4 regions of the Streptomyces sp. NPDC007971 genome follow, and region 2 is predicted to be linked to each of the others. Evidence: riboswitches for the same ligand, from Rfam matches in the RefSeq annotation. Region 2 holds a riboswitch; each other region holds the start of a gene.
What was found. Region 2 has a riboswitch for cobalamin ahead of ACFZCP_RS02670 (ribonucleoside-diphosphate reductase subunit alpha). Riboswitches for the same ligand answer to the same signal wherever they lie in the genome.
Positions count from the first base shown of each region.

Region 1: it holds a riboswitch for cobalamin, as region 2 does, so the genes downstream of both, ACFZCP_RS18150 (prenyltransferase/squalene oxidase repeat-containing protein) here and ACFZCP_RS02670 (ribonucleoside-diphosphate reductase subunit alpha) in region 2, are expected to answer to the same signal.
Region 3: it holds a riboswitch for cobalamin, as region 2 does, so the genes downstream of both, ACFZCP_RS28820 (CbtB-domain containing protein) here and ACFZCP_RS02670 (ribonucleoside-diphosphate reductase subunit alpha) in region 2, are expected to answer to the same signal.
Region 4: it holds a riboswitch for cobalamin, as region 2 does, so the genes downstream of both, ACFZCP_RS13175 (cobalamin biosynthesis protein) here and ACFZCP_RS02670 (ribonucleoside-diphosphate reductase subunit alpha) in region 2, are expected to answer to the same signal.

Region 1 covers NZ_JBIBJK010000008.1:48,184-55,948, forward strand. Annotated here, with positions in the region: gene ACFZCP_RS18145 (hypothetical protein) at 1-580, shown strand, start outside; cobalamin riboswitch at 910-1,036, shown strand; gene ACFZCP_RS18150 (prenyltransferase/squalene oxidase repeat-containing protein) at 1,150-2,373, shown strand; gene ACFZCP_RS18155 (SCO2322 family protein) at 2,370-3,032, shown strand; gene ACFZCP_RS18160 (CbiQ family ECF transporter T component) at 3,484-4,665, shown strand; gene ACFZCP_RS18165 (ATP-binding cassette domain-containing protein) at 4,662-6,524, shown strand; gene ACFZCP_RS18170 (ECF transporter S component) at 6,521-7,348, shown strand; gene ACFZCP_RS18175 (transglycosylase SLT domain-containing protein) at 7,685-7,765, shown strand, end outside.
Region 2 covers NZ_JBIBJK010000001.1:589,814-597,578, forward strand. Annotated here, with positions in the region: gene ACFZCP_RS02655 (helix-turn-helix domain-containing protein) at 1-796, opposite strand, end outside; gene ACFZCP_RS02660 (hypothetical protein) at 889-1,143, shown strand; gene ACFZCP_RS02665 (ribonucleotide-diphosphate reductase subunit beta) at 1,056-2,063, opposite strand; gene ACFZCP_RS02670 (ribonucleoside-diphosphate reductase subunit alpha) at 2,120-4,492, opposite strand; cobalamin riboswitch at 4,617-4,772, opposite strand; gene ACFZCP_RS02675 (GNAT family N-acetyltransferase) at 4,795-5,301, opposite strand; gene mctP (monocarboxylate uptake permease MctP) at 5,371-6,999, opposite strand; gene ACFZCP_RS02685 (DUF3311 domain-containing protein) at 6,996-7,259, opposite strand; gene ACFZCP_RS02690 (GntR family transcriptional regulator) at 7,395-7,765, opposite strand, start outside.
Region 3 covers NZ_JBIBJK010000014.1:250,114-256,652, forward strand. Annotated here, with positions in the region: partial or broken gene ACFZCP_RS28810 (acyl-CoA dehydrogenase family protein) at 74-343, shown strand; gene ACFZCP_RS28815 (enoyl-CoA hydratase/isomerase family protein) at 340-1,416, shown strand; cobalamin riboswitch at 1,821-1,965, shown strand; gene ACFZCP_RS28820 (CbtB-domain containing protein) at 2,002-2,223, shown strand; gene ACFZCP_RS28825 (CbtA family protein) at 2,245-2,997, shown strand; gene ACFZCP_RS28830 (hypothetical protein) at 3,090-3,437, shown strand; gene ACFZCP_RS28835 (histidine phosphatase family protein) at 3,477-4,091, opposite strand; partial or broken gene metE (5-methyltetrahydropteroyltriglutamate--homocysteine S-methyltransferase) at 4,398-6,514, opposite strand.
Region 4 covers NZ_JBIBJK010000005.1:403,636-411,400, reverse strand. Annotated here, with positions in the region: gene ACFZCP_RS13190 (inorganic phosphate transporter) at 1-1,068, shown strand, start outside; gene ACFZCP_RS13185 (hypothetical protein) at 1,103-1,330, shown strand; gene ACFZCP_RS13180 (CU044_2847 family protein) at 1,526-1,879, opposite strand; cobalamin riboswitch at 2,084-2,226, shown strand; gene ACFZCP_RS13175 (cobalamin biosynthesis protein) at 2,328-3,272, shown strand; gene ACFZCP_RS13170 (cobyric acid synthase) at 3,269-4,777, shown strand; gene cobN (cobaltochelatase subunit CobN) at 4,774-7,765, shown strand, end outside.

The DNA of each region.
Region 1 (7,765 bases), on a different contig from region 2:
GGGCCCGCCCCCCGCCCGGCAGCCGCTGCGTCACGTCGTGCACGCCCACGACGGGCTGCTGCACAACCCGTTCCTGCGGCACACGGTGGAGCGGACCGTGCGGGCGCTCGGTCTCGCGCACACCGTCGTGCACATCGGTCTGCGGCTCACCGCCCGCGGGCCCCGCGTCACCGACGTCGTCCCGCACCTGCCCGGTGATCTGATCCCGCTGCTGGTAGAGCGGGCCACCGGCGTCGATCTCGCACGGGCCGCCGCGGCCCTGGCCACCGGCGGGCTGCCGGCCGTGGCCCCGACCCGGCAGCGGGCCGCCGCGATCCAGTTCGCCTACCCGGCCGCGACCGGCCGGCTGACCCGGCTCGACCTGGATCCGGCCGTCGCGCACGAGCCGTCCGCCGAGCGCATGGTCCTCACCCGGCAGGCCGGCGACGAGGTCACGGCGGCCTGGCACGCCGGCCCGGCCGACCGGCTCGCCCACTGGGTGGCCGAGGGCGAGGACCCCCCGGAGTGCGCCCGCGCACTGCACCGGATGGCGAACTACCTGGACGTCGCCGTCGGCTCCCTGCGCCCCCAGGCGGCCTGAGCCGCGGACGAGCACGATCGGGCCGACGCCAGGGCAACATGGTCCGGCCGCCGTCAGGACGAGCGCCGTCCGGCCAACGCCGGGGCTCACATGGTCCGGGCGACGACGCCAGGACGAGCACGATCCGGGCGACGCCAGGACGAACGCCGTCCTGCCGACGCCAGGACGAGTGCATTTCGGCCGACGCCAGCACAAGCGCGGTCCGGCCGGCGCCAGGACGAGCATGATCCGGCCGACGCCCGGAGGGGTACGGTCCGCCGCAGTCGTCGTGGCCGTGACCCTGGTCACCGCCGCGCTGTGCCCACGACCACCCCTCGGCCCGCGCGCGGCTGCCGGTAAAGTGGCGGGGTCGTCATCACACTCGTACGGGGGGAAGCCGGTGCAATTCCGGCGCTGACCCGCAGCCGTAAGCCGTCTCGCACGGTGAGCCGGACCGCCTCGCACGGAACGTTGACCGGCTCACGTGCACGACGACCCGTCGCGCACGGCACCGTCGAGGTTTACGGAGCCGAGCCGCCCGGGGGTCCCCGTGCGCTGCCGGTTCCCCGCAGGAGAGGCAGTCGCCGACCATGAACGTCCGCCGCAGCGCCGCGGCTCTCGCCGCCATAGGCGTGCTGGCCGCCGCCGCACCCGCCATGGCCGCCGGCCCGTCCCCCTCCCCGAAGACGCCGATCCCGTCGGGGCTGTTCGGGAAGACCGACCCGACCTACGACGGGGTGTGGCGCCAGTCGTTCGCCCTGCTCGCACAGCACACGCTCGGCCAGCGTCCGGCCTCCTCCGCCGTCGACTGGCTGGTCGGCCAGCAGTGCGACGAAGGGGGCTTCCCCGCCTTCCGCGCGGACCCGGCCAAGCCCTGCCTGGGCAAGGGCGGCGCCCAGCCGGACATCGACAGCACCGCCGTGGCCGTCCAGGCCCTGCACGCGCTCGGCGGGCACGACAGCGAGGTCCACAAGGCCGTGACCTGGCTGAAGAGGACGCAGAACAAGGACGGTGGCTGGGGCTACGCACCGGGTCAGCCGACCGACGCCAACCACACCGCCGACGTCATCGGCGCCCTCACCGCGGCCGGTGAGAACGCCGACGGGCTGCGCCCCGAGGGCAAGAGCCCGCTCGATGCGCTGGCCACGCTGTCCATCCCCTGCTCCGCGGACGGCGGCGGCGCGTTCGCCTACCAGGCGGCCAAGAAGGGCAAGCCGGCCGCCAACGCGGACGCGTCCGCGGCCGGGGTGCTGGGCGCGCTCGGCAAGGGCTTCGTCGTCGAGCCCGGCAAGACCCGCGACAAGGCCCCCGCCTGCGCGGCCTCCGGCAAGCCCACCCCGGCACAGATGGCGGACAACGCCGCCGCGTACCTCGCCGGCGCCGTCGCCGGGACCGGCCATCTCATGTCCTCCCTGGCGGGTGCCAAGGACCAGCCCGACTACGGCAACACCGCGGACGCGGTCGTCGCGCTCGCCGCGACCGGTTCGACGCAGCAGGCGAAGAAGCCGTACGCCTGGCTGGAGAAGAACGCGGTGAAGTGGGCGCAGCAGACCAGCCCGGCCGCCTACGCCGAGCTGATCTTCGCCGCCCACGCGATGGGCGAGAACCCGCGCGACTTCGGCGGAACCGATCTGGTGCGGGCGCTCGACGCCACGGGGCCGGCACCGCAGGCCGCGAAGGCCGGGCACACCGAGGCGAAGCAGTCGAAGCACGAGACGGGCACGAAGGTCTGGTGGATCGTCGGTGTCGGTCTCGTCGCCGGCATCGGCATCGGCTTCCTGCTCAGCGGCCGCCGGAAGCGGCAGCAGCCGTGACCGCCGTCCGCCGTGCCACGGCCCTGCTCGTCGCCGCGCTCGTCCTCGTGGCCGGTGCCTGCGCCCAGGCGCAGGCCGCCGGATACCGCTACTGGTCCTTCTGGGAGCGGGACGGCGGCCGTTGGACGTACGCCACCGAGGGGCCCTCGACCGCCCGCCCCGACGACGGTGCGGTCCAGGGCTTCCGTTTCGCGGTGAGCGCGGATTCCGCGGACGCGAGCCGGCCGCGCGGCACGGCGGACTTCGCCACGATCTGCGCGGACACGCCCGCGAAGACGGGCACGAAGCGGGTGGCCCTGGTCATCGACTCCGGCACGGCGGCGGATGCGCCGTCCGGCGAGACGCCGCCCGCCCGCCGCACTGCCTGTGCGCGGGTCGCCCCCGACGCCACGACGGCCGAGGCCCTGGCCGCGGTGGCGGGTCCCCTGCGCTACGACTCGAACGCCCTGCTGTGCGCGATCGTCGGGTATCCGAAGAAGGGGTGCGGGGAGCAGGTGGCCGCCGGTGGCTCGCAGAAGTCGGCGACGCCGGAGACGCCGGGGAAGCAGCAGAAGGGGTCGGACGGCGGCCCTTCACTGGGGTTGCCGATCGGCGTGGCCGTGGTCGTGCTTCTGGGCGGTGCGGCGGTGTGGCAGGCGCGGCGGCGCGGGAATGTCTAGCGGTGTTCCTGCGGGGTGGCGCCTGAGTACGGGGCAGCGCCTGAGTACGGGGTGGCGCCTGGCTGCGGGCCGTCGGGTGGCTGCGGGTTGGCGGGGGCTGGTCGCGCAGTTCCACGCGCCCCTGGGGATTCACGCCACCCCCAGCGACAAACTCGGCCCCGCTACGAACCAGCACGCTCGTCCGCCGGCCGCGAATTCGCGAGGGCCGGTCGCGCACTTCCACGCGCCCCTGGGGAATCACGCCACCCCCAGCGACAAACTCGGCCCCGCTACGAACCAGCACGCTCGTCCGCCGGCCGCGAATTCGCGAGGGCCGGTCGCGCAGCTCCCCGCGCCCCTGGGGAATCACGCCACCTCCGGCGGCAGGCTCGTCATGGCTGCGGGCCGTCGCGTCGGGGCGGGTGCGGGTCATCGTGTCCGCCTGGTTGCGGGCAGTCGTGCCGCTGGGGCGATCGGGGTCCCCCCGCTTGAGCGGAGCCGAGAGCGGGGAAGGGCGGGCGCAGCGGTACCCCGACAGCGCCGGGCGGCGGTCGCGCCCCCGGCCCGGCATCAGCGCCCCGCCCCGCTTCACCCCGGGGCCTGGTGGCTCTGGTCGCTCGGGCTCGGTACCGCCGCCACCCGCACCACCAACCCCCTCCTCCTCACCCTCCTCATAGCGGCCGCCGGCTACGTCGTGGCCACCCACCGCTCCGCCGCCCCCTGGTCCCGCTCCTACACCGCCTTCGCCAAGCTCGCCGTCGCCGTCCTCCTCATGCGCCTCGCCTTCACGGTCGTGCTCGGCTCCCCCGTCCCCGGCACCCACACCCTGCTCACCCTCCCCGAAGTCCCCCTCCCCCACTGGGCCCAGGGCATCCGTCTGGGCGGTGAGGTCACCGCGGAAGCCCTCCTCTTCTCCGGCTACAACGGCCTGAAGCTGGCCGCCCTCCTCATCTGTGTCGGCGCCGCGAACGCCCTCGCCGGCCCGGCCCGGCTCCTGAAGTCCCTGCCCGGCGCCCTGTACGAGACGGGCGTGGCCGTCGTCGTCGCGCTCACCTTCGCGCCCCATCTCATCGCCGACGTCCAGCGGCTGCGTGCGGCCCGCCGGCTGCGCGGCCGCCCGGACCGGGGTGTACGGGGCCTGCTGCAGGTGGGACTGCCGGTGCTGGAGGGCGCGTTGGAGCGTTCCGTCGCCCTCGCCGCCGCCATGGACGCCCGCGGCTACGGCCGTACCGCCGAGGTCCCCGCCTCGGTGCGCCGTACGACGGCCGCGCTCACCCTCGGCGGCCTGCTCGGCGTGTGCGCGGGAACGTACGGACTGCTCACCGCCGAGGGCGGCACCTACGGGCTGCCGGTGCTGGGCGCCGGAGTGGTCGCCGCGCTCGCGGGCCTGCGCCTGGGCGGCCGCCGCACCCCGCGCACCCGGTACCGCCCGGAGCCCTGGGGCGTGCGTGCCTGGCTGGTCGCGGGCTCGGGCGCCGCCGTCGCCGCGCTGCTCACGCTCGCCGCCGCACGGGATCCGGACGCGCTGAACCCGGGCGTCGTCCCCCTGACGGCCCCCACCCTTCCCCTGTGGCCGGCCGCAGCCGTCCTGCTGGCGCTGCTGCCCGCCTTCGTCGTGCCCAAGGCCCCCCATGACTCCAAGGAGCCGTCGTGATCCGCTTCGAGGAGGTCGCCGTCACCTACGAGGGCGCGTCCGAACCGACCGTGAGCGGTGTCGACTTCGAGGTGCCGGAGGGTGAACTCGTCCTGCTCGTCGGCCCGTCCGGGGTCGGCAAGTCGACCGTGCTGGGCGCGGTCAGCGGGCTGGTTCCGCACTTCACCGGCGGAACCCTGCGCGGCCGGGTCACGGTGGCCGGCCGGGACACCCGTACCCACCGGCCGCGCGAACTCGCCGACGTGGTGGGCACGGTGGGGCAGGACCCGCTCGCGCATTTCGTGACGGACACGGTGGAGGACGAACTCGCCTACGGCATGGAGTCGTTGGGGCTCGCCCCGGAGGTGATGCGGCGCCGGGTGGAGGAGACCCTGGATCTGCTGGGCCTCGCCGACCTGCGCGACCGCCCCATCGCCACGCTCTCCGGAGGGCAGCGGCAGCGGGTCGCGATCGGCTCGGTCCTCACCCCGCATCCCCGGGTGCTGGTGCTCGACGAGCCGACCTCGGCGCTCGACCCGGCCGCGGCGGAGGAGGTCCTGGCCGTCCTGCAGCGCCTGGTCCACGACCTCGGTACGACGGTGCTGCTGGCCGAGCACCGTCTGGAACGCGTGATCCAGTACGCCGACCGGGTCGTCCTGCTGCCCGCTCCCGGCGCCGCCCCGCTGTGCGGCGACCCGGCCGAGGTGATGGCCCTCTCGCCGGTGTACCCGCCGGTGGTGGACCTGGGGCGGCTGGCGGGCTGGTCCCCGCTGCCGCTGACCGTGCGGGACGCCCGCCGTCGCGCCGGTGAGCTGCGCGAACGGCTGACGGGTGCCCACGACCCGAACGAGCCGCAGTCCGGCATCGGAGCCCGGGCGACGCATCGGCCCGCGCCCGGCACCCGGGCCCCTGCCCAGCAGCCGACGCCCACGGGCGGGGTCCCGGCCCAGCAGACGGCCCCCACCGACGAAGTCCCGGGACGGCAGTCGGCGTCGTCCGCCGTCGGGATTCCGTCGCGCGGGACCGTGTCCGCCGCCGGGGACCGGGCGACCGAGGCGGCCCCCGGCACCGGCGGTCCGCTTCGTCGGCTGTTCCGGCGGGCCGTCGTGCCCGGCCCGGGAGTGCCCGAGCGGGTCGCCGAGGTGCGCGCCCTGGCCGTCCGGCGGGGCCGGATCACCGCGCTGCGCCACGTCGACCTGGCCGTGGCCCCCGGAGAGACCATCGCGCTGATGGGCCGCAACGGCGCAGGGAAGTCCACTCTGCTGGGCTCGCTGGTCGGGCTGGTGGAGCCGTCGTCCGGCACGGTCCGCGTCGGCGGAGCCGTCCCGCACCGCACCGCGCCCCGCGAGCTGGTGCGCCGGGTCGGCCTCGTCCCGCAGGAGCCGCGCGACCTGCTGTACGCCGACACGGTGGGCGCCGAGTGCACGGCCGCCGACCGGGACGCGGGTGCCGAGCCCGGCACCTGCCGGGCCCTGGTGTCCGAGCTGCTGCCGGGCATCACGGACGACACACATCCGCGGGACCTCTCCGAGGGCCAGCGTCTGGCGCTCGCCCTCGCGGTGGTCCTGACCGCCCGTCCTCCGTTGCTCCTGCTCGACGAGCCGACCCGCGGCCTGGACTACGCGGCCAAGGCCCGCCTGGTGACGGTGCTGCGCGCCCTGGCCGCCGAGGGGCACGCGCTCGTCCTGGCCACGCACGACGTGGAGCTGGCCGCCGAGATCGCGCACCGGGTGGTGCTGCTCGCCGACGGCGAGGTGATCGCCGACGGGCCGACCGCGGAGATCGTGGTCTCCTCGCCGTCCTTCGCCCCGCAGGTCACCAAGATCCTGGCGCCGCAGCAGTGGCTGACGGTGGCCGAGGTCCGAAAGGCCCTGGCATGACGGCCCCGCGGGCCCGGGTCCGCGCCGTCCGTCTCGGCGCCCGTTCGCTCGCCGCGCTGGTGCTGGTCAGCGCGGTGGGTGTGGTCGCCTTCTGCTGGCCCTTCCTCGCGCCGCCGGACTCCGGGCTCAGCGCGCACGCCGAGGACGCGCCGTGGCTCTTCGCGGCCCTGCTGGTGCTGCTGGTCGCGGTGGTGGCCGCGACGATCTCCGAGTCCGGGCTGGGCCCGAAGGCCGTCGCCATGCTGGGCGTGCTGGCCGCGACCGGGGCGGCGTTGCGTCCGGTCGGCGCGGGCACGGCCGGGATCGAGCCGATGTTCTTTCTGCTGGTGCTCAGCGGCCGGGTGCTCGGCCCCGGCTTCGGTTTCGTCCTCGGCTCGGTGACGATGTTCGCGTCCGCGCTGCTCACGGGCGGGGTCGGCCCGTGGATGCCGTTCCAGATGCTGGCGATGGGCTGGTTCACGATGGGCGCCGGGCTGCTCCCGGGCCAAGTCCGCCTGCGCGGCAGGGGCGAGGTCTCGCTCCTGGCCTGCTACGGCTTTGTGGCGGCCTTCGCCTACGGCACGATCATGAACCTGGCCGGCTGGCCCTTCATGGGTGCCCTGACCTCGAACATCGCCTTCGACCCGCACGCAGCGGTGCCCGCCAACCTGGCCCGCTTCGCCGCCTACTGCCTGGCCACCTCCATGGGCTGGGACCTGGGCCGGGCTCTCTGCACGGTCGTGCTCACGCTGGTCCTCGGCCCGGCGCTGCTGCGTGCGCTGCGCCGGGCCACCCGGCGTGCCGCTTTCGAGACCGCGGTCACGTTCGACGCACCCGCTGAGTGAGGGGCCGTTTCCGTGCGGTGAGGCGCGCGGTGAAGCACCCCACATGACGCAGGTCACCTACGATCCGCGATCGTTGTCTCGTATGTCCGATACATCCCTTCACGCACCCCCTCCGACCTGCACAGTGAGAGCCACGCCACACAAGCGACCTTTCCCCTCGATCCGGCCACAACTAGTAAAAGGGGTCATTGCGGACCGGCTTGCGGGCTGGTTCTGTGGACGACGTCGCCAGGCGCCACGAACCCGAACGGGTCGCGGCGCCGCCGTAGGGGCCACCGCGTGAAACACGGCCCGGACATACGGGCGGCCCCCTGTCCCCGACGCAAGAGGTTCTCCGTGTCCGTCTCCTTCATCCGCCGCATCGCCTCCCCGAAGAAGGCCCTCACCGCCGCCGCCGTGGCCGCCGCCACCGCCGGT
Region 2 (7,765 bases):
GTTGGCGCAGGATCCAGCGGTAGGGAGTCGTCCCCGTCTCCTGCTGGAAGCGGCGGGCGAAGGTGCGCGGCGCCATATGGGCGCGGGCGGCGAGCTGCTCGACGGTCACCTCACGGTCGAGGTGTTCCTCCATCCACACCAGGACCTCGCCGACCGTGTCGCACGGGGCCTTGGGCAGCGGCCGCTCGATGTACTGCGCCTGGCCGCCGTCCCGGTGCGGCGGCACCACCATGCGCCGGGCGATCCTGTTGGCCACCTCCGGGCCCTGTTCCTTGCGCACGATGTGCAGACAGGCGTCGATGCCGGCCGCGGTGCCGGCGGAGGTGATCACCGGGTCCTCGTCGACGTAGAGGACGTCCGGTTCGATGACGGCCCGGGGATTGCGCAGCGCCAGCTCGCCGGCGTGACGCCAGTGCACGCTGCACCGCCGCCCGTCGAGCAGCCCGGCCGCTCCGAGCACGAAGACACCGGAACACACGCTCAGCACCCGGGTGCCGCGCCCGACCGCCCGCGCCAGGGCATCGAGCAGCGCGGGCGGATACTCCCGGGTGACGTACTCGCTGCCGGCCGGCACCGCGATCAGGTCGGCCTCCTCCAGCCGCTCCAGACCGTACGGCGTCGACACGGTGAGCCCGCCGACATGGGTGCTCAGCGCCTCGCCCTCCGCCGAGACCACGGCGAAGTCGTACACCGGCAGGCCCTCGTCGCTGCGGTCGATGCCGAACACCTCGCACACCACACCCAGCTCGAAGGGGTGCACTCCGTCCAGCAGCACGGCCGCCACGTTCCTGAGCATGCGACCAGTGTGCCTCAGAGCTGGCAGTAAATCGATGGTGTGCGGCAGTCCTGCCACTCCCGGTCAGGAGCGTTCGGCGCGACAGTGGTGACATGACCGGAAACCAGATCGAAGGCCTGATCGGAATGCTCACCACGCTCGGCATCCTGGTCCTCCTGGCCCTCCCGTCCGTGCTCGGCATCGTGCGCGACAGGCGCATCGACCGGCAGCTCGGGGAGGCCCAGGAGAACCGCGGAGGCGATCAGCGGAACAAGGAGACTCAGAAGTCCTCGTCCAGGTCCACGGTGCCCTCCACCGCGACCTGGTACGCCGACGGGCGGCGCTCGAAGAAGTTCGTCAGCTCCTGAACACCCTGCAGCTCCATGAAGGAGAAGGGGTTCTCCGAGCCGTACACCGGGGCGAAGCCGAGGCGCGTCAGGCGCTGGTCGGCGACGCACTCCAGGTACTGCCGCATCGACTCGGTGTTCATGCCCGGCAGGCCGTCACCGCACAGGTCGCGCGCGAACTGCAGCTCGGCCTCGACGGCCTCCCGCAGCATGTCGGTGACCTGCTGCTGCAGCTCGTCGTCGAAGAGGTCCGGCTCCTCCTTGCGGACGGTGTCGACCACCTCGAAGGCGAAGGACATGTGCATCGTCTCGTCGCGGAACACCCAGTTGGTGCCGGTCGCGAGACCGTGCAGCAGACCCCGGCTGCGGAACCAGTAGACGTACGCGAAGGCGCCGTAGAAGAACAGGCCCTCGATGCACGCGGCGAAGCAGATCAGGTTGAGCAGGAAGCGGCGGCGGTCGGCCCTGGACTCCAGACGGTCCAGCTTGTCGACCGAGTCGATCCACTTGAAGCAGAACCCGGCCTTCTCACGGATCGACGGGATGTTCTCCACGGCCGCGAAGGCGGCGGCGCGGTCGTCCGGGTCGGGCAGGTAGGTGTCGAGCAGCGTCAGATAGAACTGGACGTGCACGGCCTCCTCGAACAGCTGGCGCGACAGGTACAGGCGCGCCTCCGGGGAGTTGATGTGCTTGTACAGCGTCAGCACCAGGTTGTTCGCGACGATCGAGTCGCCCGTCGCGAAGAAGGCCACCAGACGGCCGATCAGGTGCTGCTCCTCGGGGGACAGCTTCGCGAGGTCGGCGACGTCCGAGTGGAGGTCGACCTCCTCCACGGTCCAGGTGTTCTTGATGGCGTCCCGGTAGCGCTCGTAGAAGTCCGGGTAGCGCATCGGACGCAGGGTGAGCTCGAAGCCGGGGTCGAGCAGGTTCTGGTGAGTCATTGCTGTCGGCGCGAGGCGCCGTCCTCCAGTGGTGATGGTCGGGTGGCGGGCGGGAGCTACTGGCAGGCCTCGCAGGACTCGGGGTTCTCCAGGGAGCAGGCGACGGCGTCGGGGTCGGCCGCCTGCTGGACGGGGATGGCCGGCTGGGCCTGCGCCGCGCGGGCGATCCGCGTCGCCGGACGCGAGCGCAGGTAGTACGTCGTCTTCAGGCCCGACTTCCAGGCGTACGCGTACATCGAGGAGAGCTTGCCGATCGTCGGCGTCTCCAGGAACAGGTTCAGGGACTGCGACTGGTCCAGGTACGGGGTGCGGGCCGCGGCCATGTCGATGAGCCCGCGCTGCGGGATCTCCCAGGCCGTGCGGTACAGCGCCCGCAGGTCCGCCGGGATCCACACGAAGTCCTGCACCGAGCCGTTGGAGTCGCGCAGCGCCTCACGGGTGCGCGCGTCCCAGACGCCCAGCTCCTTCAGGTCCTGCACCAGGTACGAGTTGACCTGCAGGAACTCGCCGGACAGGGTCTCGCGCTTGAACAGGTTGGAGACCTGCGGCTCGATGCACTCGTACACACCCGCGATGGAGGCGATCGTCGCGGTCGGGGCGATCGCGAGGAGCAGCGAGTTGCGCATGCCGACCGCGGCGATCCGCTCGCGCAGCGCCGCCCAGCGCTCGGGCCAGACCGGCTCGACGCCGTAGTGGTCGGGGTGCAGGACACCCTGGGCGGTGCGGGTCTTCTCCCAGGCGGGCAGCGGGCCGTTCCGCTCGGCGAGGTCGGCGGAGGCCTCGTACGCGGCGAGCATGATCCGCTCGGCGATCCGCGTGGACAGGGCCTTGGCCTCGGGCGAGTCGAAGGGCAGACGGAGCTTGAAGAAGACGTCCTGCAGACCCATCGCGCCCAGGCCCACCGGACGCCACCTGGCGTTGGAGCGGCCCGCCTGCTCGGTCGGGTAGAAGTTGATGTCCACGACACGGTCGAGGAAGGTGACGGCCGTGCGGACGGTCTCGTCCAGGCGCTTCCAGTCGATGTCCCCGTCGCTCACGAAGGCACCGAGGTTGACCGAGCCCAGATTGCAGACCGCGGTCTCCCCGTCGTCCGTGACCTCCAGGATCTCCGTGCAGAGGTTGGAGGAGTGGACGACATGGCCCGCGGTCGCCGTCTGGTTGGCCGTGCGGTTGGCGGCGTCCTTGAAGGTCATCCAGCCGTTGCCGGTCTGCGCGAGGGTGCGCATCATGCGGCCGTACAGGTCACGGGCCGGGATGGTCTTCTTCGCGAGCCCCGCCGCCTCCGCCCTGCGGTAGGCGGCGTCGAACTCCTCGCCCCACAGGTCGACCAGCTCCGGCACGTCCGCCGGGGAGAACAGCGACCACTGCTCGTCGGCGTTGACCCGGCGCATGAACTCGTCCGGGACCCAGTGCGCGAGGTTCAGGTTGTGCGTACGGCGGGCGTCCTCGCCGGTGTTGTCCCGCAGCTCCAGGAACTCCTCGATGTCGGAGTGCCAGGTCTCCAGGTACACGGCCGCGGCCCCCTTGCGCCGGCCGCCCTGGTTCACCGCGGCCACCGAGGCGTCCAGGGTCTTCAGGAACGGGACGATGCCGTTGGAGTGCCCGTTGGTGCCGCGGATCAGCGAACCGCGCGAACGGATGCGGGAGTACGACAGACCGATGCCGCCGGCGTGCTTCGAGAGACGGGCGACCTGGTGGTAGCGGTCGTAGATGGAGTCCAGCTCATCCAGCGGGGAGTCGAGCAGGTAGCAGGACGACATCTGCGGGTGGCGCGTACCGGAGTTGAACAGCGTGGGGGAGGAGGGCAGGTAGTCGAGGCGGCTCATGAGCCCGTAGAGCGCCGCGACCTCGTCCACCGCGCGGGCGCTGTCGTCCTCGGCGAGACCGGCGGCCACGCGCAGCATGAAGTGCTGGGGCGTCTCGATCACCTGGCGGGTGATCGGGTGGCGCAGCAGGTAGCGGCTGTGCAGGGTGCGCAGGCCGAAGTAGCCGAAGCGGTCGTCGGCGGCCGGGTCGACGAGGGAGTCCAGCCGGTCGGCGTGCAGCCGGACGAACTCGGCGGTGCGGTCGGCGACGAGGCCCTCGCGGTGGCCCACGGCTACGGACTCGGTGAAGGACGTCACACCCTGCGAGGCGGCCTCCGCGCGGACGGAGAGGGTCAGCAGCCGGGCGGCCAGCCGGGAGTAGGCGGGGTCCTCGGAGATGAGGCCGGCGGCCGCCTCCGTGGCCAGCTCGCGCAACTCCGCCTCGTCGGCCCGGGCGGAGCGGCCGCGCAGGGCGGCCGCGGCGACCCGGCCGGGGTCGGCGTCGGGGAGGTCGGCGGTCAGCTCGGTCAGGGTCCGCAGCAGCGCGGCACCGGGACCGTCGGTCTCCACCGGGGCTCCGGTCGCCTGGATGGCTGAAGCCGGGTCGGCTGGCGCGATGGTCACGTGGGGCTCTCCCTCGCTCGGCACGGGGCCTTGCGGAGGGCAGGGGGCGGCACGAGCGCACACGGCGTCGCGTCCACCAGCCCACTCCACGAGGCCCGGACGTCTCAAGGCACCCGCGCCGGACGGCCGGGTGCGTGCTGCCGGCAGGTCCTCGGACTGACGCGGGCGTGCGGATGCACGCAAGTACACCGTTGCGGGACAGTTCCGGATTCGCACCGGATTCCCCTGCGACGACAGCGAGGATGAGCATACATCTAGTGCCGGGCTGTCGTGTCACCCCCAGATGTTGTGTCGTCGTGGCTTCAGAGGGTCAACTCGTAGGTGAGGAGAGTGATGTCGTCCAGGTCGGGGAGGGGATTCCAGTCCCGCTCGGGTGTGCGAACGAAACCCAGGCGCTCGTAGATGCGGTGGGCGCTGTGCATGGTGCGCTGCGTGGACAGGACGATGCGGGTGCATCCCGCGGTGCGGCGGGCCCGGTCGATGCACGCGCGGACGAGGGCCTCGCCGACGCCCCGGCCGCGGGCGGTGCGCGAGACCGCGAGCATCCGGATCTCGGCCTCTGCCGGGCCCGCTATGTCGGCCATGGGGCCACCGGACGGGACGAAGGTGACTCCGCCCAGGACTGTCGCGTTGCGGACGGCCACGAGGACTTCGGCCGCGGCCGCCCGCTTGGCCACGTCCCGGAGCTCACCGAGGTACGCGTCGCTCTCGCCGAAGTCCAGCAGGCCGTCCTGGAGGTAGGCCTGGGCGGTGAGTTCTCCCAGGGCGGCGTATTCGGCGGGGTCTGCGCGGCGGATCAGGAGGTCCATGCCGGTGAGTGTGCACGAAACAGCGGGCCGCCGTGGTGGGTGGTAACCCGGCGGCCCGCTGGGCGGGGGCTAGTGGGTGCTTCCTGCCGTGGCGGGCGGGAGTTCCGCCTCGACCCCCGGCTCGCCCGCGTCCGCCGTGTAGTCCTCCGGGCGGGTCTCGTCGAGGCCCTCGGGGGCCTTCACGGCCTTCAGGACGACGGTCAGGACCACGGTGACGAGGACGTTCAGCACGAAGGCCGTCAGGCCGATGTAGCCGATCTCACCGATGCCGGGGATCTCCTTGGCGCTGCCGCCGAAGTGCTTCTGGGTCGGGGAGGCGACCCCGTAGGCCGCCGCCGTGCCGTACACCATGCCGACCGCCCACCCGGCCAGCAGCGCCCAGCGGTGGAACCAGCGTGTGAACAGGCCGCCGACCAGCGCCGGGAAGGTCTGCAGGATCCAGATGCCGCCCAGCAGCTGGAAGTTGATGGCGACCGTCTTGTCCATGGTCAGGACGAAGACCAGTGCGCCGACCTTCACCAGCAGCGACACGAACTTGGAGACCTGGGCCTCCTGCTTCGGCGTGGCGTCCGGCTTGATGAAGTCCTTGTAGATGTTGCGGGTGAACAGGTTCGCCGCCGCGATCGACATGATGGCCGCCGGGACCAGCGCGCCGATGCCGATCGCCGCGAAGGCCACGCCCGCGAACCAGTCCGGGAACATGTCCTCGAACAGCTGCGGGATCGCCAGCTGCCCGTTGGTGACCTTCACGCCGGCCGCGATCGCCATGAAGCCGAGAAGAGCCAGCAGGCCCAGCATCAGCGAGTACAGCGGCAGGATCGTGGTGTTGCGGCGGATCACCTCACGGCTCCTGGACGACAGCGTCGCGGTGATCGAGTGCGGGTACATGAACAGCGCGAGCGCCGAGCCGAGCGCCAGCGTGGCGTACGTCCACTGGCCCGCCTCCGGCGGGGCGAGCGCGCCGCGCGGCTTGCCGGTGGCGGGGTTGACCTGGCTGAACGCGTGGCCCGCCTTGGCGAAGACGTCGTCGAACCCGCCCAGCTTGATCGGGATGTAGATGATCGCCACCGTGATCACGATGTAGATCAGCGTGTCCTTGACGAACGCGATCAGTGCGGGGGCGCGCAGGCCCGAGGAGTAGGTGTAGGCCGCCAGCACACCGAAGGCGATGAGCAGGGGCAGGTCCTTCACGAACCAGTTGGTGTGGTCACCGCCGCCCACGCCCATCACGTCCAGCACCGCCTGGATGCCGACGAGCTGGAGCGCGATGTACGGCATCGTCGCCAGGATGCCGGTCAGCGCCACGGCCAGGGACAGGCCCTTGGAGCCGAAGCGGCCGCGCACGAAGTCCGAGGTCGTCACATAGCCGTGCTTGTGGGACACCGACCACAGACGGGGCAGGAACGTGAAGATCAGCGGATAGACCAGGATCGTGTAGGGCACCGCGAAGAAGCCGGCCGCGCCCGCCGCGTAGACCGCCGCCGGCACCGCGACGAACGTGTACGCCGTGTACAGGTCGCCGCCGAGCAGGAACCACGTGATCCAGGTGCCGAACGACCGTCCGCCCAGGCCCCATTCGTCCAGGGAGTGCTCGTCGTCGGCCCTGCGCCAGCGGGCGGCCAGGAAGCCCATGACCGTGACGGCCAGGAAGAAGAAGATGAAGACGCCGAGCGCGACGCCGTTGACGCCGTTCTTCACTGCGCCGCACCCCCCTTCGCGCCCTTGCGGCCGCGCTGGTCGTGCTGCCAGAGCCGGTACGCCAGCATCGTGAGCGCGGTGGAGATCAGCACCCACAGCATCTGGTACCAGTAGAAGAACGGGATCCCGATGAACGCGGGGTCCGTCTTGGCGTACGAGCCCACCCACAGCATCGCCACGAAGGGCGCGACGAGACACAGGGCGATGACCACGCGGACCGGTGTCACGACCGGTGGTCTCACTTCAGGCGCTTCCGACATGCCACGGCTCCGTCCCCTCGCTGATCACCTGTGTAATGCGCAGGCAATCTAGGTGACGTGCCGCGGCAGCGGAAGACCTCGTCCGTATGTCGGTATGTCGATTTGGGGATTGAGGTGTGAAGACCCCAACTCTCCCTAGTCCTGCGGGCGCTTGAGCCTGGCCACGAACTTGTACCGGTCGCCCCGGTAGACAGACCGGACCCACTCCACCGGCTTGCCCTCACGGTCCAGGCTGTGGCGGGACAGCATCAGCATCGGCAGACCCACGTCGGTGCCGAGCAGACCCGCCTCGCGCGGGGTGGCCAGCGAGGTCTCGATGGTCTCCTCGGCCTCGGCGAGATGGACGTCGTAGACCTCGGCGAGGGCGGTGTACAGGGAGGTGTACTTCACGAGCGAGCGTCTGAGGGCCGGGAAGCGCTTGGCCGACAGATGGGTGGTCTCGATCGCCATCGGCTCGCCGTTGGCCATGCGCAGCCGCTCGATGCGCAGCACGCGCCCGCCGGCCG
Region 3 (6,539 bases), on a different contig from region 2:
CCCGCTTCACCAGCGGCAAGCACGTCCCGGGCACCCGGGGGCGTTCGGCGACGTCCACGATCCCGGCACCGGCCGCACCCTGGTGCAGCAGGCCGCCCAGGCCCTCGACCGGGGAGGCCACAGGCCCCGTGCCTGTGCGCGAGGGCGAAGCGGTTCTGCACCGGCACCGGTACTCGGTGGCCGACCGCGCACTCGCACTCGGGCTGCACGGCGGCTACGGCTGCCCGTCGCGTACGGGAACGAGAAGATCGTCCGTGACCTGCGTGTCCATCAGATCCTGGAAGGAACCAACGAGATCATGCGTGTCATCGTGGCCCGTGGCCTGACGGAGGCGTTCGGATGAGCGGCACCGAAGAACCCGTCCTCCTGCACACCTCGGGGCGGGCCGCCCACATCACACTCAACCGGCCCAAGGCCCTCAACGCGCTGTCCCACGTGATGGTGCGCCGTATCGACGAGGCCCTGACCGTCTGGGAGCACGACCCGGCCGTGGAGACCGTGGTCGTCTCCGGCGCGGGGGAGCGCGGGCTGTGCGCGGGCGGCGACATCCGCGCCGTCCACGACGACGCCCGCGACGGCGACGGCACCGCCTCGGCCGCCTTCTGGCGCGACGAGTACCGCCTCAACGCCCGCATCGCCCGCTACCCCAAGCCGTACGTCGCCCTCATGGACGGCATCGTCATGGGCGGCGGCGTCGGCATCTCCGCGCACGGCAGCGTGCGGATCGTCACCGAACGCTCCCGGGTCGCCATGCCCGAGACCGGCATCGGCTTCGTCCCCGATGTGGGCGGCACCTACCTGCTCGCTCTCGCCCCGGGCGAGCTGGGCACCCACCTCGCGCTGACCGGGGCGCAGATCGGCGCAGGCGACGCCCTGCTGTGCGGGCTCGCCGACCACTACCTGCCGGCCGGCGGCCTCGGCGCCTTCGTCGACGACCTCGCCGAGATGCCCGTACGGGACGTCCTGCGGCGGCATGTGCAGCCGGCGCCGCGGGGCGAGCTGGCCGCCCGGCGCGAGTGGATCGACGCCTGCTACGCCGCGGGCACGGTGGAGGAGATCGTGCAGCGGCTGCTCGCCCACGGCGACCCGGCCGCGAAGGAGGCGGCGGAGACCCTGCTCACCCGCTCACCGACCGCTGTCAAGGTCACCCTGGCCGCCCTGCTCCGTGCCCGGCGCCTCGGCCCGCTGGAGCGGGTCCTCGACCAGGAGTACCGCGTCTCCTGCGCGGCCCTGAGCACGCACGACCTGGTGGAGGGCGTCCGCGCCCAGGTCATCGACAAGGACCGCAGCCCGCGCTGGTCGCCCGCGACCCTCGCCGAGGTCACCGACGCCGACGTCGAACGCTTCTTCACCCCCCTCGGCGAACACGAGCTGGGACTCGCCGGGCCCGGCACCGCCCCGGAGGCGGCCTGGTGAGCCGGTGAGCCCGGTGAGTCCGGTGCGCAACATGCCGACGACCACCTCGGCGTCGGCGTCGGCGTCGGCGTCGGCAACGGTCTCGGTAACGGCAACGGTCTCGGCAACGGGAAAGCTGAGTTGTGCGCCGCATACGCCGAACACACTGGTATCGCCGAGGCCTTATCCGGAATCCTGCGCACCGCCAGGCACGGGAGAGGTCCGGAGAACCGAAGCGGATCGGAGCGGATCGGAGCGGAAAACCTGCATGGCTCGCCGCGCCCGCCGAACGGGACGAGGGCAGGGGCGTCTTTGCCGACCGGTGCCCACGGAGTTCCGGCCGGGTTCCGTCGCCGCTGACCTGCCCGGTCGCGGCCACCCGGCGCGAGAGGAAGATCACGCCGGGTGGTGCGGTCTTGGCCGGGCCCGCGGGGCGCGGTACGGTCTGTCAGATATCGACGACGGCGAGACGGAAGCCGGTGGGAATCCGGCACGGTCGCGCCACTGTGTGCGAGGCGCCCTGCGGGGCGTTTCGTGAGTCAGACCCGTGGCCGTCGTCCACTGCACCACCGAGATGGGACGCGAACTCCCAGAGGAGGTTCTGCCATGGCGCAGACCGTCGCCCAGCCGACAGCCACCACCCCCGTCGTTCCCGCCACGCTGCCGCTGAAGGCGATAGCTCCCTGGGCGGTCTTCTTCGGCATCCTGATGCTGGTCCTGCTCTACTTCGTCGGCGCCGAGCAGGGCGCCACCTCCGTGTTCAACGGCACGGACGTCCACGAGTGGGTCCACGACGCCCGACACCTGCTCGGCTTCCCCTGCCACTGAGCCGAGGGACGCCGCACGCCCATGAACTCCGCAACGGTCAGAAACCTCCTCGTGCGGGGCATGCTCGCCGGCCTGGCGGCCGGCGTGCTCGCCCTGGTGGTCGCCTATCTCCTCGGTGAACCGAACGTCGACAAGGCGATCGGCTTCGAGGAGGCGCACTCCCACGAGCACGAGATGGAAGTCGTCTCCCGCTCCCTCCAGTCCACCGCCGGTCTCGCCACCGGCGTCCTCGTCTACGGGGTCGCCTTCGGCGGCATCGCCGCGCTCGCGTACTGCTTCGCACTCGGCCGCGTGGGCCGCTTCAGCCCGCGGGCGACCGCGCTGCTGCTGTCCGGCTGCGCGCTCCTCGCCGTGTACGTGGTCCCGTTCCTGAAGTACCCGGCCAATCCGCCGTCGGTCGGCAACCCCGACACCATCGGCAAGCGGACCACCCTGTACTTCCTGATGATGCTGCTCAGCGTCCTCCTCGCGGTGGCCGCCACCATCCTGGGCAAGCGCCTGGCGCCCCGTCTGGGCACCTGGTGGGCGACCGTGACCGCGGTGGCCGGCTTCGTCTTCGTGATCGGCCTGGCCTACGAGTTCCTGCCGGTCGTCAACGAGGTGCCGAAGGACTTCCCGGCCGCCCTGCTGTGGCGGTTCCGTCTCTCGGCGCTGGCCATCCAGGCCGTCCTGTGGGGCGGATTCGGCCTGCTCTTCGGGGAGCTGGCAGAGCGGCAGCTGAATCCCAAGCCCGCCAAGGCTCCTTCCGGGCGGACTGTTCCCGCCTCGAACTGACGGTTTCGGGACACAAGAGGGCCCTTCGGAACCTTCCGGGGGCCCTCTCGCGTTCCCCGGACACCGGCGCAGGCGACGAGCGGAGGAGCCGAGTGGGCAGACATCCCCAGCCACGCCACATCACTCTCGACGGCCGTGACGCGATCGCTCTCACCGTCGAGGAGTACGAGCAACTGATCGCCAGCCGGCGGCAGATCGGCGGCCAGAGCGCACGGGTGCGGGTGCTCGCCCAGCAGGCGAAGCGGACCGAACAACTCCTGCGGGAGCTGCAGACATTGGTCGACGACCCGGTGGACTGCCACGAGCAGGACCGCATGCAGCCGTCGGCGTGCGCGGCGTCCGACAGCCCCCACCGGGCCGGGGAACGGGACGCGCAGGCCCACTGCCTGCGCTGCGCGATAGCGGTGCTGCTGCGCCGGCACCGGGACGCGGCCTCCTGAACACCGGCGCCCGCTCCGCCTGGGCCTGTCTGCTCCGGTTCAGCCCGCCGAGGTGCTGCCCGCAGCGGTGTCCGGTATGCCGTCCGACGTGGCCAGGGGCTGCCCGAGCCGCAGATTCCACCGGCCGGCCCGCCCACTGAGTTCCGTGGCCGTCAGCGGCGGTACGTCGAGCCGCCAGAACACGGCCGTGGGCAGGCCAAGGACCTGCACGACCGCAGCACGTACGACCTCCGGCTCGACCACCGCGACCGTACGGCCGTCGCTGTCCCGCAGGGACTCCAGCCAGCGTCCGACCCGCTCGCACGCGTCCCGCACCGACTCCCCACCGTGTGCAGCCCAGTCGGGGTCGCTGAGCCAGCGACCCACCGCCTCCGGGTCGGCGGCCGCCACCTCCTCCAGGGTGCGGCCTCGCCAGCGGCCCACATCCAGACCGCCCAGCTCCGGCGTCTGTGCGCCGTCGAGACCGAGCGCCGCCGCCGTCTCCCGGCAGCGCACGCTCGGGGACGTCAGCACGAGGCCGGGCGAGCGCAGCGATCCGGCCGCCGAGCGCGCGCGGGCCGCACCGACGGCGTCGACCGAGTCGCCGTCGTAGAAGCGGGCGCACCGCAGCGACGGGCTCGTCGCGGGCGAGACGAAGGTGACGCGGCTGGTCACGTGGCTGTTCCTCCTACGGTGGTCATCCCGAGGACGGTACATGCGCGGTTCCCGAGGACGGTACATGCGCAGTTCGCGAGGACGGTACATGCGCAGTTCGCGAGGACGGTACATGCGCAGTTCGCGAGGACAGCACATGTGCAGATGGCGAGGACAGCACATGCGCAGTTCGCGCGGGCGGGCAGCGCCGCGACGCACGAAGACCCCGGACCGCCGACCCGTGCGCCGAGCGGTGCCGACGGTACCGTCGCGGCCGTGCACGCCCGCTCCCGACGTGGAGCGGGCGTGCGGTGCCGGGGACGTCCGCTACAGCTCCGCGCGGATCGTCCTGGCGGCTGCCACCAGGTTCTCCAGGGAGGCCCGGGTCTCCGGCCAGCCGCGGGTCTTCAGGCCGCAGTCCGGGTTCACCCACAGCCGTTCCGCGGGGATCGCCTTCAGCCCCATGCGCAGCAGCCGGGCGGCCTCCTCGGCACTCGGCACGCGCGGGGAGTGGATGTCGTACACGCCGGGTCCGGCCTCGCGCGGGTAGCCGTGGGCGGCGAGTTCACGGGCGACCTGCATGTGGGAGCGGGCGGCCTCCAGGCTGATGACGTCGGCGTCGAGGTCGTCGATGGCCTGGACGACGTCGCCGAACTCGGCGTAGCACATGTGGGTGTGGATCTGGGTGTCCGGGCGTACGCCGGCGGTGGTCAGCCGGAAGGCCTCCGTGGCCCACGCCAGGTACGCGGGACGGTCGGCGGCCCGCAGCGGCAGGGTCTCGCGCAGCGCGGGCTCGTCCACCTGGATCACCGAGGTCCCGGCCGCCTCCAGGTCGTTCACCTCGTCGCGCAGGGCGAGGGCGACCTGGCGGGCGGTGTCGGCGAGCGGCTGGTCGTCGCGGACGAACGACCAGGCGAGCATGGTGACCGGTCCGGTGAGCATGCCCTTGACCGGGCGGCCGGTCAGGGACTGGGCGTACGTCGTCCAGCGCACGGTCATCGGCTCGGGGCGGGAGATGTCGCCGGCCAGGATCGGCGGCCGGACGTACCGCGTGCCGTAGGACTGGACCCATCCGTGCTGGGTGGCGAGGTAGCCGGTGAGCTGTTCGGCGAAGTACTGGACCATGTCGTTGCGTTCGGCCTCGCCGTGCACCAGGACGTCCAGGCCGGCCTTCTCCTGGAAGGCGATCACCTCCTGGATCTCCGTCCTGACGCGCTCCTCGTACCCGGCGGTGCCGATCCGTTTGGCCCTCAGGTCGGCGCGTGCGGTGCGCAGTTCGCCGGTCTGCGGGAAGGAGCCGATGGTCGTGGTGGGCAGCAGGGGGAGGCGCAGATGGGCGCGCTGGGCGGCGGCCCGCTCGGGGTAGGACGGGGAGCGGCGCGCGTCGTCCGGGGCGACGGCGGCGGTGCGGGCGCGGACGGCCGGGTCGCGGGTGACGGGGGAGTTCGCGCGGGAGGCCAGGTCGGCCCGGTTCGCGGCGAGTTCCGCGGCGATGGCGTCGGCGCCGTGGGCCAGGCCCTTGGCGAGGACGGCGATCTCGGCCGTCTTCTGCCGGGCGAAGGCGAGCCAGCGCAGGATCTGCGGATCGATGTCCCGCTCGGCCGCCGTGTCGAGGGGCACGTGCAGCAGGGAGCAGGAGGCGGACACGTCGACCCGGTCGGCCAGGCCCAGCAGGGTGCCGAGCGTGGCGAGCGACGCCGTCAGGTCGTCGACCCAGATGTTACGCCCGTTGACGACACCGGCGACCAGCCGCTTGCCGGGCAGCCCGCCGACGGCGGCCAGGTCCTCCAGATGGGCGGCGGCGGCCCCGGTGAAGTCCAGGGCGAGTCCGTCGACCGGTGCCTTGGCCAGCACCGGCAGGGCCGCCCCGAGACGGTCGAAGTAGGAGGCGACCAGCAGCTTCGGCCGGCCGGTCAGGGCGCCGAGGTCGCGGTAGGCGCGGGCGGCGGCGTTCAGTTCGGCCGGCGTGCGGTCCTGGACCAGGGCGGGCTCGTCGAGCTGCACCCACTCGGCGCCCGCCGCGCGCAGGTCGGCGAGGACCTCGGCGTACACCGGCAGCAGACGGTCCAGCAGGGTGAGCGGGTCGAAGCGGGCTCCAGCGGCGCGACGTCCTGGGTGCCGCGCGCCATGGCGAAGTACCCGTCGAGCGGGTCGGCGGCGACGGCGTCGCGGTGGCGGCCGGGGATCGCGCCGACCATGACGGTGGTGTCCAGCACGTGGTCGTAGTACGAGAAGTCACCGGTCGGCACTTCGTCGATGCCGGCGTCGGCCAGCCGGCGCCAGTTGGTGCGGCGCAGGTCGGTGGCGGTGGCGAGCAGCGCGTCGGCGGTGACGCGGCCCTTCCAGTAGCCTTCGACGGCCTTCTTCAGTTCCCGGTTCTGTCCTTGGCGGGGGTAGCCGTACACGGTGGCCCGTGCTGCCGCGGCTGCGGTCTTGGTGGTCACGGAGATCTCCTTCGCGAGATGAATC
Region 4 (7,765 bases), on a different contig from region 2:
GTGGAGGTCGCCAACACGATCTCCAAGGGTCTCGTCGATGAGAACGGCATCCGTCCCGAGGTCATCTTCGCCGCCCTGGTCGGCGCGATCCTCTGGAACCTGGTGACCTGGCTCGTGGGCCTGCCCTCCAGTTCCTCGCACGCCCTGATGGGCGGCCTGATCGGCGCCACCGTCGCCTCCGCGGGCTTCGGCGCCGTCCACGGCGACGTCCTGGTCACCAAGGTTCTGCTGCCGGCGGTCGCCGCCCCGGTCGTGGCCGGTGTCGCGGCGCTGCTCGCCACCCGGTTCTCCTACGGCATCGGGCGCGGCGCCGAGGGCGAGGCCACCCGCAAGGGCTACCGCGCCGGGCAGATCGCCTCCGCCGGTCTGGTCTCCCTGGCCCACGGCACCAACGACGCGCAGAAGACGATGGGCATCATCACGCTGGCGCTGATCGCGGGCGGTGCGATCGCCCCCGGCTCGAACCCTCCCACCTGGGTGATCCTCTCGGCCGGCCTCGCCATCGCACTCGGCACCTACATCGGCGGCTGGCGCATCATCCGCACCATGGGCACGGGGCTGACCGACCTGGAGCCGCGCCAGGGCTTCGCCTCCCAGACCAGTGCGGCCACGGCCATCCTGGCCTCCTCCCACCTCGGCTTCTCCCTCTCCACCACCCATGTCGTCTCCGGCTCGGTGATGGGTGCGGGCCTGGGCCGCAAGGGCGGCGTGGTCCGCTGGTCCACCGCGACCCGCATGGCCATCGCCTGGGTGCTCACCCTCCCGGCCGCCGCGCTGGTCGGCGCCGGCGCCGAGTCCGTCACGGACCTGGGTGACTGGGGCACCGCGGTCGTCGCCGTGTTCCTCGTCGGCTCCAGCGCCGCGATCTGGAAGCTCTCCCGCCGCGAGGTCGTCGACCACACCAACGTCGTCGGCGGCGACGTCGAGCCTGCCGGCGTGGTGACCACCGCCATCGCCGCGGTGACCCCGCCCCCCGCGGGCGTCGTCACCGAGGACCTGACGGCCACGATCCCGGCTCCGGCCACCACCGACCCGGCCCCGGCAACGCCGCCGGCCGCCACCGTCTGAACCCGAGCACCCGGTAACTGAAGGAAGCATTCCCATGAAGATCGACTGGGCGGCTCTCGGCTCCGTCTTCGGTGTCAGCCTCGTGTTCGCGGTGGGCCTGGTGGCCCTGTTCACCCTCGGTGTCAACGGCCTGTCGCGGCGCGAGAAGGCCGCCGCGCAGGGCGGATCCGCGGCGCTGGCCGTGACGGGTGCCTACGTGTGCTTCGCGGCCTGTGCGGCCGCGGTGGCGTACGGGTTCTATCTGATCGTGGCCAAGGCCTGATCGCGACCAGGGCCGAGGCGTGACCGAGTCCGGGGCACGGCCAAGTCCTGGCCCGCGCCGCCGAAGCCCGACCCGCGGCACCCGGTAGGGGACCCGGCCGGGTCCCGGCCCGCGGCCAAGTCCTGGCCCGCGCAAGGTCCGACACCGCCCTGCCGGGGCCCCTCGCGGGTGCCGGGCAGGGCGGTTGCCCGTTCGTCAGGGGCGGCCCTCGCTGCCGCGTTGCCCGGGGATGTCGGAACCGTCCTGGCCCGACCAGTGCATGGTCACCGTGAAGTGGGCCTCCGTGGACCCCTGCGCCACGACCACCCCCGCCTCGGCACTCACGGTGATGCCGAACTCGACCGTGACCTTCTCCGGCGGTCTCGTCAGCCCGCGGGCCTCGTGCACCAGCGCGCCCAGCGCCGGCCGTACCCGGGCGAGCGCCTGCTGAAGGGTCTCCGCCGGCTCGCCTTCCGGGACCCGCTGCACTCCGGCAGGCCGCCCCTTGCCCGCCACCTCCAGCAGGACGACCTGACCGTCGTCCAGCAGCATCTCGCCCACGTGCGCCACCGCGTGTCTCCTCCTGCGTCCGTTCATCCCGTATGACACGTACGCGCTATTGCAGATCCTCACGGACCGTGAGCACAAGGAGGCGCCCCGAATGCCGCCCGGGGATGGGGAATTCACCTCCCCCCGGTCGTCCGCCGCCTCCCCGCGTGTCGGCGATGTGGGCCTCAGCACAGTCCACCATTGCTGGTCAAAGGCAAGTTGACGGCTCTTCCGGGTGCGTGGTGGACTGCCCAGGCCATGTACGGCGGCAGAAGAGGAAGCCGGTGCGAATCCGGCGCGGTCCCGCCACTGTCACCGGGGAAGAACATCCCGGGAGCCAGGAACTCTCACCGCCGGTCTCGTCGAACCAGGGCGCGGACACCCTGAGTGAGGACACATATCGCCATGCTCGGCCGCCCATCCAGGACCAGTACCAGAACCTCCTCCGAGCCCACGGTCGGCTGAGCCGATGGGTGCCGATCGCTCATACGCGTACGGCGCCGCCGCCGGCCTTCTCGGCGATCTGATCCTCGGCGATCCGCGCCGCGGGCATCCGGTCGCCGCGTTCGGACGTGCGGCCGCAGCCGTGGAGCGGGTGCTGTGGCACGACCACCGCGGCTGGGGCGCGCTGCACACCGCCGTCTGCGCCGGCGGCGCCGTCGCCGTGGGCGCCGCAGCCGAACGGGCCGTCCGCCGCCGTCCCGTCGCCTCCGCCGCACTGGCCGCCGCCGCCACCTGGGCGGTCGTCGGGGGTACTTCGCTGGCCCGGGAGGCCCGGACCATCGGCCGGGCCCTGGAGGCCGGGGACGTCGAGGCGGCGCGGGCGCGACTGCCGCATCTGTGCGGCCGGGATCCGCAGGCCCTCGACGCCGACGGGATCGCCCGGGCCGTCGTGGAGTCCGTCGCCGAGAACACCTCCGACGCCGTCGTGGGTGCGCTGGTGTGGGGCGCGGTGGGCGGGGTGCCGGGGCTGCTCGGGTTCCGGGCCGTCAACACCCTGGATGCGATGGTGGGTCACAGGTCGCCCCGCTTCCGGCGCTACGGCTGGGCCTCGGCCCGCCTCGACGACCTCGCCGGCTGGCCCGGGGCGCGGCTGACCGCCGTACTCGCCGCGGTGGCCGGACCCGATCCCCGTGGCGCCCTGCACGCCTGGCGGGCCGACGCCCACAGGCACCCGAGCCCCAACGCCGGGCCCGTCGAAGCCTCGTTCGCGGGCGCGCTCGGCGTGCGCCTGGGCGGGACGCTCTCCTACGGCGGGCGCGTCGAGCACCGGCCCGTCCTCAACGGGGACACCGGGCGGGCCGTCCAAGTCACCGACGTCGACCGGGCCGTACGGCTCTCCCGCCGCGTCGGCCTGCTCGCGCTCGGCGTCACCGTCGCCGCGCGCCGACTCGTGAAGGGACGTGGGAAGTGAACGGCGGTCTCCTCGTGGCCGGCACCACCTCCGACGCCGGAAAGAGCGTCGTGACGGCAGGGATCTGCCGGTGGCTGGTGCGCCAGGGCGTCAAGGTCGCGCCCTTCAAGGCGCAGAACATGTCCCTCAACTCGTTCGTGACGCGCCAGGGCGCTGAGATCGGGCGGGCGCAGGCCATGCAGGCCCAGGCCTGCCGCGTCGAGCCGACCGCGCTGATGAACCCCGTGCTGCTCAAGCCCGGTGGTGAACGCAGCAGCCAGGTGGTGCTGCTGGGCAGGCCGGTGGGCGAGATGAGCGCACGCGGCTACCACGGAGGGCGCCAGCAGCAGTTGCTGGGCACGGTCCTGGACTGTCTGGCCGAGTTGCGGGGCACGTATGACGCGGTGATCTGTGAGGGGGCGGGTTCGCCCGCGGAGATCAATCTGCGGCGGACCGACATCGTGAACATGGGGATCGCGCGGGGCGCGCGGCTGCCCGTGCTCGTCGTCGGCGACATCGACCGCGGCGGTGTCTTCGCCTCGTTCTTCGGCACGCTCGCCCTGCTCTCGCCCGAGGACCAGGAACTGGTCGCCGGGTTCCTGGTGAACAAGTTCCGCGGGGACGTCTCCCTGCTGGAGCCGGGCCTGGACATGCTGCACGGGCTCACCGGGCGGCGCACGTACGGCGTCCTGCCCTTCCGGCACGGGCTCGGGATCGACGAGGAGGACGGGCTGAGGGTGTCCCTGCGGGGCACGGTCCGCGAGTCCGCCGTGACTCCCCCGGTCGGCGAGGACGTCCTGCGGGTCGCCGTCTGCGCGATCCCGCTCATGTCGAACTTCACGGACGTGGACGCGCTGGCCGCCGAACCGGGCGTCGTGGTCCGGTTCGTGGACCGGCCGGAGGAGCTGGCGGACGCCGACCTCGTGGTGGTCCCGGGCACGCGCGGGACCGTACGGGCGCTGGAGTGGCTGCGCGAGCGCGGGCTTGCGGACGCGCTCGTCCGGCGGGCCCGCGAGGGCCGCCCGGTCCTCGGCATCTGCGGCGGCTTCCAGATCCTCGGCGAGCACATCGAGGACGAGGTCGAGTCGCGGGCCGGCGCGGTCCCCGGGCTCGGTGTCCTGCCCGTGCGGGTGCGGTTCGCCCGCGAGAAGACCCTGGAACGGCCCGTCGGCGAGGCCCTCGGCGAGCCGGTCGAGGGGTACGAGATCCATCACGGGGTGGCCGAGGTCACCGGCGGTGAAGCCTTTCTGGACGGCTGCCGGGTCGGCCGGACCTGGGGCACCCACTGGCACGGCTCGCTGGAGTCGGACGGCTTCAGGCGGGCCTTCCTGCGCGAGGTGGCGGCCGCCGCGGGCCGCCGCTTCGTGCCGGCCCCGGACACCTCGTTCGCCGCGCTGCGCGAGGAGCAGCTCGACCGGCTCGGCGACCTCATCGAACAGCACGCGGACACGGACGCGCTCTGGCGGCTCATCGAGTCGGGCGCGCCGCAAGGACTGCCCTTCATTCCACCGGGAGCACCCGCATGAGCACAGTGTTGTTGTTGTCGACCGCCGACACCGATCTGCTGGCGGCCCGGGCCTCCGGCGCCGCGTACCGGATCGGCAACCCGACCCGGGTGGACGTGGCGGCGGAGCTGCCCGGCCTGATCGAGGGCGCGGACCTCGCCGTCGTACGGCTGCTGGGCGGCAAGCGCGCCTGGGAGGACGGGCTCGCCGCGCTCAGGGCCTCCGGGATCCCTACCGTGCTGCTGGGCGGCGAGGCCGTGCCGGACGCCGAGCTGATGGCCGAGTCGTCCGTTCCGGCGGGTGTCGTGGCGGAGGCGCTCAAGTACCTCGTCGAGGGCGGCCCGGCGAACCTGGCCGAGCTGACCCGGTTCCTGTCCGACACCGTGCTGCTGACCGGTGAGGGGTTCGAGGAGCCGCGGAAGATGCCGGAGTACGGGGTACACGGCGAGCGCGGGTTCGCCGAGGGCCGCCCCACCGTCGGCGTGCTCTTCTACCGGGCCCACGAGCTGAGCGGCAACACCGCCTTCGTCGACACGCTGTGCGAGGCGATCGAGGCGCAGGGCGCCAACGCCCTGCCCGTGTACTGCGGTTCGCTGCGCGGCGCGGACGCCGGGCTGTACGAGATCCTCGGCCGGACCGACGCCCTGGTCGCCACCGTCCTCGCCGCCGGCGGCACGCACGCCTCCGAGGCCTCGGCCGGCGGTGACGAGGAGGCCTGGGACATCGGGGCGCTCGCCGACCTGGACGTCCCGGTGCTGCAGGGGCTCTGCCTCACCTCCTCGCGGGCCGCCTGGGACGAGTCGGACGCCGCGCTCTCCCCCATGGACGCGGCGATGCAGGTCGCCATCCCGGAGTTCGACGGGCGCCTGATCACGGTGCCGTTCTCCTTCAAGGAGCAGGGCCCGGACGAGGTCCCGGTGTACGTCGCCGACCCCGAGCGGGCCGGGCGCGTGGCCGCCATCGCCGTACGGCACGCGCGGCTCGGGCACAAGCCGAACGCCGACAAGAAGCTGGCGCTCGTCTTCACCGCCTACCCGACCAAGCACTCGCGGGTCGGCAACGCGGTCGGCCTGGACACGCCCGCGTCCGCGGTGCGCGTCCTGGACGCCCTCAAGGAGGCCGGGTACGGCCTCACGGACTACCCGGACAACGGCGACGAGCTGATCCACCGGCTCATCGGGGCCGGCGGGCACGACGTCGAGTGGCTCACCGAGGAGCAGCTGGCCGCGGCGCCCGCGCGCGTGCCGCTGGCCGACTACCGCGCCTGGTTCGACCGGCTCGACCCCGAGCTGCGGGACGCCATGGTGGAGGCGTGGGGCGAGCCGCCGGGCAGCCTGTACGTGGACGGCGACGACGTCGTGCTGGCCTCCCTGCAGTTCGGGAACGTCGTCGTGATGATCCAGCCGCCGCGCGGCTTCGGCGAGAACCCGATCGCGATCTACCACGACCCCGACATGCCGCCGTCGCACCACTACATGGCCGCCTACCGCTGGCTGGAGGCCTCGGCGTCCGAGGGGGGCTTCGGGGCCGACGCGATCGTGCACATGGGCAAGCACGGCACGATGGAGTGGCTGCCGGGCAAGGGGCTCGGCCTCTCCCGGGGCTGTGCGCCGGACGCCGTCCTCGGCGCCCTCCCGCTGATCTACCCGTTCATCGTCAACGACCCCGGCGAGGGCACCCAGGCCAAGCGGCGCGGGCACGCCACGGTCGTCGACCACCTCGTGCCGCCGATGGCGCGTGCCGACACCTACGGCGACCTGGCCAAGCTGGAGCAGCTGCTGGACGAGTACGCGCTCGTCTCCGACCTGGACCCGGCGAAGGCACCGGCCGTGCGGGCGCAGATCTGGACCCTGGTCAAGGCGGCCGAGCTGCACCAGGACCTGCACGTGGACGAGCAGCCGGGCGACGACGACTTCGACGAGTTCGTCATGCACATCGACGGCTATCTGTGCGAGATCAAGGACGTGCAGATCCGGGACGGTCTGCACATCCTGGGCGGCGGGCCGGTCGGCGAGCCGCGCGTGAACCTCGTCCTCGCCGTGCTGCGCGCCTCCCAGGTGTGGGGCGGGCAGGCGAACGCGCTGCCGGGGCTGCGGGCATCGCTGGCCGGGCACTTCGGCCTCGTGGAGAAGGAGCTGCTCGCCGAGCCGGGCGCGCCGGTGAAGGTGCCGGCCGAACTGACGGACCTGGCCGACGGGCCCTCCCGTACGGCGGCCGACGCGATCGACCTGCTGGAGCAGTTGTGCCGGCGGATCGCGGAGGGCATGGAGGCCCGTGGCTGGGCGGTCGCCGAGAGCGGGCCGCTGGTCCGCGAGGTCCTGGGCACCGACCTCCCGGACGCGCTGGCGGTGCTGGAGTTCGCCTGCACCGAGGTGGTCCCGCGGCTGGCCCGCACGAGTGACGAGATCGATCACATCCTCAGGGCGCTGGACGGCGGTTACGTCCCGGCGGGCCCGTCCGGCTCGCCGACCCGCGGTCTGGTCAACGTGCTGCCGACCGGCCGGAACTTCTACTCGGTCGACCCCAAGGCCATCCCCTCCCGGCTGAGCTGGGAGGTCGGCCAGTCGCTCGCCGACTCGCTCGTCCAGCGGTATCTGCAGGACAACGGTGAGTACCCGAAGTCGGTCGGCCTGACGGTGTGGGGCACCTCGGCGATGCGCACCCAGGGCGACGACATCGCCGAGATCCTCGCGCTGCTGGGCTGCCGCCCGGTCTGGGACGACGCCTCGCGCCGGGTGACGGGCTTCGAGGTGATTCCCCTCGCCGAGCTGGGCCGGCCGCGCATCGACGTCACGGTCCGTATCTCGGGCTTCTTCCGGGACGCGTTCCCGCATGTGGTCGGGCTGATCGACGACGCGGTGCGGGCGGTGGCCGAACTGGACGAGCCCGCCGGGCAGAACTTCGTGAAGGCGCACGCCGACGAGGACACCGCCGAGCACGGCGACCGGCGGCGCGCGACGGCCCGTGTCTTCGGCTCGAAGCCGGGGGCGTACGGCGCCGGCCTGCTGC